Regions from separate parts of the Streptomyces sp. NPDC002181 genome, predicted to be linked through region 2. Evidence: riboswitches for the same ligand, from Rfam matches in the RefSeq annotation. Region 2 holds a riboswitch; the other holds the start of a gene.
The links. A riboswitch is a leader RNA that binds a small molecule or an ion and turns the genes downstream of it on or off. The one in region 2 is predicted to bind cobalamin.

Region 1: another riboswitch for cobalamin. It lies ahead of ACFYXV_RS33690 (hypothetical protein); the one in region 2 lies ahead of ACFYXV_RS27855 (cobalamin biosynthesis protein).

The regions. Positions count from the first base shown of each region.
Region 1 covers NZ_JBIASC010000023.1:45,081-49,159, forward strand. The annotation lists gene ACFYXV_RS33685 (prenyltransferase/squalene oxidase repeat-containing protein) at 1-2,213, opposite strand, end outside; cobalamin riboswitch at 2,347-2,417, opposite strand; cobalamin riboswitch at 2,540-2,679, shown strand; gene ACFYXV_RS33690 (hypothetical protein) at 2,776-4,079, shown strand, end outside.
Region 2 covers NZ_JBIASC010000013.1:186,431-190,509, reverse strand. The annotation lists gene ACFYXV_RS27870 (alpha/beta hydrolase family protein) at 1-236, opposite strand, end outside; gene ACFYXV_RS27865 (anion permease) at 592-1,884, shown strand; gene ACFYXV_RS27860 (hypothetical protein) at 1,913-2,134, shown strand; cobalamin riboswitch at 2,272-2,423, shown strand; gene ACFYXV_RS27855 (cobalamin biosynthesis protein) at 2,461-3,420, shown strand; partial or broken gene ACFYXV_RS27850 (cobyric acid synthase) at 3,417-4,079, shown strand, end outside.

The DNA of each region.
Region 1 (4,079 bases), on a different contig from region 2:
TCCACCGCCGCCCGGGAGCCGGCGTCGGAGAGCAGGTCCACGGTCATGGCGGCCATCGCGGTCGAGTCCACTTCGGGACCGCTGGGCTCGCCGATCAGACTGACCCAGGCACCCGAAGGATCCTGGAGGCTCTTGAGGTACGCGGCCGGCTCGGCCGCGGCGGCCTTCTCACCGGCGCGGAGCTGGGCCATGACGCCGAGCGACTGCTTGAAGACGGACGTGGCGTAGGCGTAGTTGCCCTTGGCAGCGCACTCCTGGCGGGTCGAGGTCTTCGCCTGGCAGGTGATCTTGGCGAGTGCCGCGATCAGGTCCTGGCCGCCGAAGTTCCGCGGATCGCGGCCCACGGCCTCGGCGAGTACGGCCGCCTTGCCGATGGAGCCGCCGTTCGCGTACGTGGTGCCGACGAGGGTCCAGTCGTGGATGCCGCGCTTCTGGCCGTCCTTGCCGCCCTTGTCCATGAAGTCGACGATGTTGCGCAGCGCGGCGTTGTCCTCGCCGGTGGCGGCGAGGGCGTACGCGCCGTCGATGGTCAGGCCGTAGTCGGCGAAGCCCGAACCGGGCTGGCTCTCGTAGAAGCGGCCCTGGATCAGCCGGGACCGGGCCGTCAGGTACGCGGCGCCCTTCTTCAGGTCGGGCCCTTCACCGGCCGGGGGCGTGGTCGGCGGGTTCGTCGGCGTCGGCGGGTCGGCCGGCTTGGCGGTCAGGGAGACGAGATCGCTGCCGGCGCCCGCGATCGCGGACGTGGCGGTGGGGTACAGCCTCGATTCGGTGTCGTCCTCGGCGAAGCCGAATCCGCCCGTCGGGAGCTGGTGCCCGGCGAGCCAGGAGACACCGGCGTCCGCGAACGCCTCGTCGCCGAGGGCGCGCAGTGCCTGCGCGGCCCAGCCGGTGGCGGCCGGGTTGCCGGTCGTCTCGTAGAAGACGGCGGGCCAGGCGCCGGTCGCCAGCTGGGACCTCTTCAGATAGCCGCGGGCCTTCTGGAGCACCGCCTCGTGGCCGCCCGCCCGTTCCAGGGCCAGTGTGATCAGGCCGGTGGCGCCGGCCTCGCTCTCGCACCCCGGGCTCCCGGGCCGGATGAGGACGCTGGTGAATCCGCCGTCCTCGCACTGCAGGACGGTCAGCCGGGCCACGGAGCCCGGGGGAGGGGTCATACCGGCGTTGACCAGGGCGATGACGGCCATCGCCTGGGCGTCGGCCTGACCGCTCGTACGGAAGTCGCCCTTGGTGAGGCAGCCTTCGACCGTTTCGCCGTCGCCGATGTCGCGGGGGCAGGCGTACTTCACGAGGTCGCCGAGCAGGTCGTGGCCCCCGAACGCGCGGGGGTCCTTGCCGGTGGCCTCGGCGACCAGGGCGAGCCGGGCCGCGGCGGTGGCGTCCGGGACGCCGTCCTTGCCGGCCGGGTAGGCGTAGGCATCGGTCTGAGCGGGCGTGGCGAGGAAGTCGGCGGTCTTCTTCGCCGCCGGGCTCTTGCGGTCGGCCGCGGCGAGGGCGAAGACGGCTTCCGTGGAGAGGAAGTGGTTCGGGGTCGTGGAACCCTCGTCGACGACGCGCTCCCCGTCCGTCAGTGTCCCGGTGGCCCAGCGGGTGGTCGCGGGTACGTCGACCCGTCCGGCCGGCACGTTGGGCGGGGTCGTCGGGACGGTCGGGTCGGAGGTGGTGAACCCGCGGACGTCGTCGGGGGAGAACGACGGCTTGCCCTTGGTGCCGGCGATGTCGGTGCCGCCGTAGACCCAGGCTTCCACGTCGCCGGGCTTCGGGTTCCGGGCCATGGCCCCCTGCTGGCTGTAGGACCACTTGCGCTGACCGGGAGATGCGGTCCAGTACGACCAGTAGGCGGTGGCCTGCGGGGTGAGGACGCAGTCCTCCTTGTCCGGCGTGGGGTACCGCGTACCGGTGCCCTTGCCGATGCGGCAGATGAAGGCAGGGCCGTCGTGGACGGTGCCCTCCATGGTGAACCCGGAGGTCTGCAGCAGTTCGTAGCCGGTGGTGGGCGTGGTGTCGCAGCCCTTCTCCACCTTGCCGCCGAACGGGCCGAAGTCCACGGCGACGATCGCCCCGGTGGTGGCCGTGCACTGCTCGATCGGGTCGGCCGAGGCGGATACCGTCCCGCCCACGAAGGCCGCGCTCGCGGCGAAGGTCAGCACTGCCGCCGATATGAGCGACAGCAGCCCCTTGCTCCCCAGGTGTCGCTCTGATTGCTGTGCGGTCCCCACCACGGCCCCTCGTGTCGGCCGGGCGGACCAGTGCGTGGCGAAAGGGCTTCCGCAGCCCGTGGGCGCACGGGGAAGCCGTTCGAACCACGCCGTAGTCCGCGACGGCGCTTCTCGCTGCAAAAACCTGGCTCCAGGCATTCCGACTCACCCGGACGGAACCGGGCCTACGGTTGCGGGTCAGCGCCGGATTTCGACCGGCTTCCCCTGGAGCTGAGTGCTTATCAGTCGGAGTGGACCACGCAGATAAAGACAGCGTCAAGGTGGTCTGCGTCTCATGTGACACGGCTCCTCGGCGGCGCCCGACCGGTCCCCGGCACAGTGGCTGGCGGAGCCTTGATCACTCGGGTAGCGTCCTGGGCTGCCACATGGGGGAACCTGGTGCGAATCCGGGGCTGACGCGCAGCGGTGTGGGACGGCAGGGGGCCGTCACCGAGCCCGAATGCCCATGCGGCATGGCACATCACCAGCCGTACCACGCGTTCGGACGGCCGCCACCGAGCTCCGGGCTGCCCGCCCGCACGAGCCCCGGTCAGGCCGGCGTCCCCCATTTCAGGAGCAGGCCATGTCCCGTACCCGTACCTCCCGCCGCCTCGTGCTCACCGTGCCCGCGGCACTCGGCGCCCTCGCCCTCACGACCCTGCCGGCCTTCGCCACCTCCTCGCCCGCCCAGATCGCCACGTCCAAGACCAACGGCGTGACGTACCTCAAGTCCCTCCAGGCCGCCGATGGTTCGTACGCGGGCAGTGGTCTGTCGAACGAGTGGGCGTTCAGCGCCTTCGCGGCCACCGGCACGGCCGTGGTCGACGTCTACCCGGGCGGCGACACCACGAAGAACGCGCGCACGGTGTACCGCAACCTGCTGTCGACCGCCGGCTGGCCGCAGGCCTCCCCGGTGGTGACCGACTACGAGCGCGGCACGCTCAACGCGTACGCCGCGGGCATCGACCCGGCCCGCGTCTCGGCCTCCCGCAACCTCATCGCCCACGTCTACTCCTACTGGCAGACCGCCGAGGCCGGCTACTTCGGCCCGTCCGGCAACTTCAACGGCACGGTCTTCGCCGCCCTTTCGCTGGGCGGGGCCAAGACCCAGGGCGGTGCCAACCGCGTCCCGCAGTCGCTGACCGACTCCATGGTCACCCGGATCCGCGCGAACCAGCACGTCGACGGGGGCTGGACCTACAACAAGGCCGAGGGCAACCCGACCGTCCTCAACTCCGCGGGCGATGTGGACATGACCGGCGCCGCCATGGCGGCCCTCTGCGTCTCCGGCGTCCCCAACACGGACACGGACGTCGTCCAGGCGAAGAACTTCCTCAAGGCCAAGCTCGTCTCCGGCAGCGGTGCCTTCAACTCCCTCTACGGGGTCAACACCAGCTCCAACGGCTGGGGCGTCGCAGGGCTGAACGCCTGCGGATTCAACCCCCAGACCGGCGACTTCCTCACCGGCAGCGGCAAGACGCCGATCGACTTCCTGATCGCCAACCAGTACAACCCGGCAGGCGGCTTCAAGTACAAGCCCTCGGACACCACGCCCTCGGCCTACTCCTCCATCGACGCGCTGCGCGCCGTCGCCGGCGGCGGCTTCACCGCCGCTCCGCCCGTTCCGGTCACCCCCGGCGCCCCGCAGTGGGTCGCCCAGTCCACCTTCACCGCCGGGACGGCGGCCAAGCTGGCGCTGACCGTCGACGACGGCGCCGGCAACCTCAAGGTCTGCTCGGTGTCCTTCACGCCGACCGGTACGACGACCACTCTCGGCGACGTCCTCAATGCCGCGGTGAGCGCCGCCACTCCGTCCGGCTGCGTCACCGGCGTCACGCCGTCATCCGGCACCGGCACGATCACCGACGTCAACGGCAAGGCCAACAG
Region 2 (4,079 bases):
ACCCCGGGGGCGCAGAGCCCGTACGTGCCGGGGCGCAGGGAGGCCAGCGAGCGGGTCAGCGTGATCCGCCCGGGGCCGGTGGAGTGGACCCCGAGCCGGGGCCCGCCGGGCAGGGGGCGGCCGGGCTCGTGCCGCAGGGCGGCGTCGGCCGCGTACCGGCCGGCGGCGACCGCGGCGGCGCCGGCCCCGACGAGAGTGGTCGCGACGGCCGCGGCGGTCGCTGTGGCGGAAGGCACGGCTCCAGTGTCGAGGCGGGAGCGCCGTCGGGCCACCGGAGCGGAATGCTCCGATTGCGGCCGGGCGGAGACGGGAAGAGAGGAGGCGGCGGACGGGCGGGCCGGGCGGCGGGGAGTGATCTGCGTCTCCCCCCGGACCCCCGAGGGGCGGGCCAACGGGACCGGGGGCCCCGGCGGGGCCGCCCGGTTACCCGGGGTTGACGTGCATCAATCGCCGTATCAGCGGCAAAATGGGGATGAAGGTCCCGATGACATGACGGGCCAGTACACCGCTCCGCCCGCGTCAGTTCACCTTCCGTTCATCCAGGTTGCCTACGGTCGCCGAGCCACTGACGTCAAACAGAAGCCTGGGTAAATGGAGCACATAACGCTTCTCCTCGGGATCGTGATCATCACCGCTCTCGTGTTCGACTTCACGAACGGTTTCCACGACACAGCCAACGCGATGGCCACCACCATCTCGACCGGCGCCCTCAAGCCCAAGACGGCGGTGGCCATGTCCGCCGTGCTCAACCTCGTCGGAGCGTTCATGTCCGTGGAGGTCGCCAAGACGATCTCCAAGGGCCTGGTCAACGAGGAGGGCATCCAGCCCGAAGTGATCTTCGCCGCCCTGGTCGGCGCGATCCTCTGGAACCTGGTCACCTGGCTGGTCGGACTCCCCTCCAGCTCCTCGCACGCCCTGATGGGCGGCCTGGTCGGCGCGGCCGTCGCCTCCGCCGGCCTCGGCGCCGTCAACGGCGGCACGCTCGTCACCAAGGTGCTGCTCCCCGCGATCGCCGCGCCGATCGTGGCCGGCGCGGCCGCGATGCTGGCCGCCAAGGTCACGTACAAGCTGGGCGGCAACGTCGGCAAGAAGACCTCCGCCAAGGGCTACAAGGCCGGTCAGATCGCCTCGGCCGGTCTCGTCTCCCTCGCGCACGGCACCAACGACGCGCAGAAGACGATGGGCATCATCACCCTGGCGCTGGTCGCCGGCGGCGCGCTCGCGCCCGGCTCCAACCCGCCGGTCTGGGTCATCGTCTCCGCCGGCATGGCGATCGCCATGGGCACCTACCTGGGCGGCTGGCGCATCATCCGCACCATGGGCAGCGGCCTGACCGACCTCCAGCCGCAGCAGGGCTTCGCCGCCCAGACCTCGGCCGCGAGCGTCATCCTGGCCTCCTCCACCCTCGGCTTCTCCCTCTCCACCACCCACGCGTGCTCCGGCGCCGTCATGGGTGCGGGCCTGGGCCGCAAGGGCGGCGTGGTCCGCTGGTCCACCGCCACCCGCATGTTCATCGCCTGGGGCCTGACCCTGCCGGCCGCCGCCGTCGTCGCCTCCGGCGCCGAGCTGGTCATGCGCACCGGTGACGTCGGTGTCGCCGCCGTCGCGCTCTTCCTGATCGCCTCCTGCGTCGCCATCTGGCTGATCTCGCGCCGCCAGGTCGTCGACCACAGCAACGTGAACGAGGTGCAGGCGGCCGCGGCGGAGGAGCCGGGTGTCGTCACCACGGCCATGGCCGCCGTCACCGTCCCGCCGACGATGGCCGCCGAGGCCGCTGCCGAGGCCGTCGCCGGTACGACCGCCGCTGTGACGGACGATGCCCTGAAGGCCACCATTCCGGCGGCCGCCCCGACCGCACCGGCGGCACCCGCCGCCGCGGTCTGACCCCGAGAACGACAGAGGAATCCGCAGTATGAAGATCGACTGGGCAGCACTCGGCTCCGTCTTCGGGGTCAGCCTCTCCGCCACCGTCGCCCTCGTGGCCCTGTTCACCCTGGGTCTGGTGGGCCTCTCCAAGCACGAGACCGCCACCGAGCAGGGCGGCACCGCCACCCTCGCCCGCAGCGGTGCGTACGCCTGCTTCGCGCTCGTCACGGCGGCCGTCGGGTACGGGATCTACCTGATCGTCAGCTGACCTGATCCGATGCCCCGGTCCGACCGATCGGGGCACGGCGTGCCAGAGCTCCCTCCGGGTTCCCCGGGGGGAGCTTTCGTACGCCCGGCAGCCGTGTCCGCGGCCTGCCCCGCCGCAGGTCAACGGCGAGTTGACGGGCCTTCGCGGTGCGTGGTGGACTGCCCGAGCCAATACGGCGGCATGGAGAGGAAGTCCGGTGCGAATCCGGCGCGGTCCCGCCACTGTCACCGGGGAGCACGCGGCACGTGCGCCCCGGGAGCCAGGAACTCCCACCGCCGGACACGTCGAACCAGGGCGCGGACCCTGAGTGAGGACATACCTGCACCATGCGTGCCGACCGCGTCTTCGCGTACGGCGCCGCGGCGGGCCTGATCGGCGACCGGATCCTCGGTGATCCGCGCCGAGGGCACCCCGTGGCCGCCTTCGGACGAGCCGCCGCCGCCGTCGAACGCGCCCTGTGGCGCGACGACCGCGCCCGCGGCGTTCTGCACACCCTCGTATGCGCCGGGGGCGCGGTCGCCGTCGGCGCGCTGGGAGCCCGCGCCGTGCGCTCCCGGCCCGCTGCCGCCCGTATCGCCCTGACCGCGGTGGCCACCTGGGCCGTCGTCGGCGGCACCTCGCTGGGCCGGGAGGCCCGCGCCATCGGCGGCGCTCTCGCCGCCGGGGACGCCGAGGTGGCCCGCGAGCGGCTGCCGCACCTGTGCGGGCGCGATCCGCAGGCCCTGGACGAACAGCAGATGGCCCGCGCCGTCGTGGAGTCGGTCGCCGAGAACACCTCCGACGCGGTGGTCGGGGCCCTGGTGTGGGGCGCCGCCGCCGGTGTCCCGGGGCTCCTGGCGTTCCGCGCCGTGAACACCCTGGACGCGATGGTCGGCCACAAGTCCCCGCGCCACCTGCGTTACGGCTGGGCCTCGGCCCGGCTCGACGACCTCGTGGGCTGGCCGGGCGCGCGGCTGACCGCCCTGGCCGCCGCGGTGGCCGGGCCCGATCGCCGGGGAGCCGTACGGGCCTGGCGCGCGGACGCCGCGGCGCACCCGAGTCCGAACGCCGGACCCGTGGAGGCCTCGTTCGCCGGGGCGCTCGGTGTACGGCTGGGCGGGACCCTCGCGTACGGCGGGCGGGTCGAGCACCGGGCCGTGCTGAACGGCGAGGAGGGCCGGCCGGTGGAGGTCGCGGACATCGAACGCGCGGTGCGGCTGTCGCGTCAGGTGACGTGGCTGGCGCTGGGGGCGTGTGTGGCACTGCGCTGTGCGGTGTCGTACGGCATACGGAAGGGACGCGGATGAGCGGCGCGAAGCAGCTCGGCGGGGGACTCCTCGTCGCCGGCACCACATCGGACGCGGGCAAGAGCGTGGTCACCGCGGGCATCTGCCGCTGGCTGGCCCGGCAGGGCGTGAAGGTGGCGCCCTTCAAGGCGCAGAACATGTCGCTGAACTCCTTCGTGACCCGCGAGGGCGCCGAGATCGGGCGCGCACAGGCGATGCAGGCGCAGGCGGCCCGCGTGGAGCCGACGGCGCTGATGAACCCGGTGCTGCTCAAGCCCGGCAGCGACCGGAGCAGCCAGGTGGTGCTGCTGGGCAAGCCGGTGGGCGAGATGAGCGCGCGCGGCTACCACGGGGGGCGGCAGGAACAGCTCCTCGGGGTCGTCACGGACTGCCTGGAGCAGCTGCGGGGCACGTATGACGCCGTGATCTGCGAGGGGGCGGGCAGTCCGGCCGAGATCAACCTGCGCCGGACCGACATCGTGAACATGGGGATCGCGCGGGCCGCGCGCTTCCCGGTGGTCGTGGTCGGGGACATCGACCGGGGCGGGGTCTTCGCGTCGTTCTTCGGGACGACGGCGCTGCTGTCGCCCCAGGACCAGTCGCTGATCGCCGGATACATGGTCAACAAGTTCCGCGGCGACGTGTCGCTGCTGGAGCCCGGGATGGAGATGCTGCGCGGC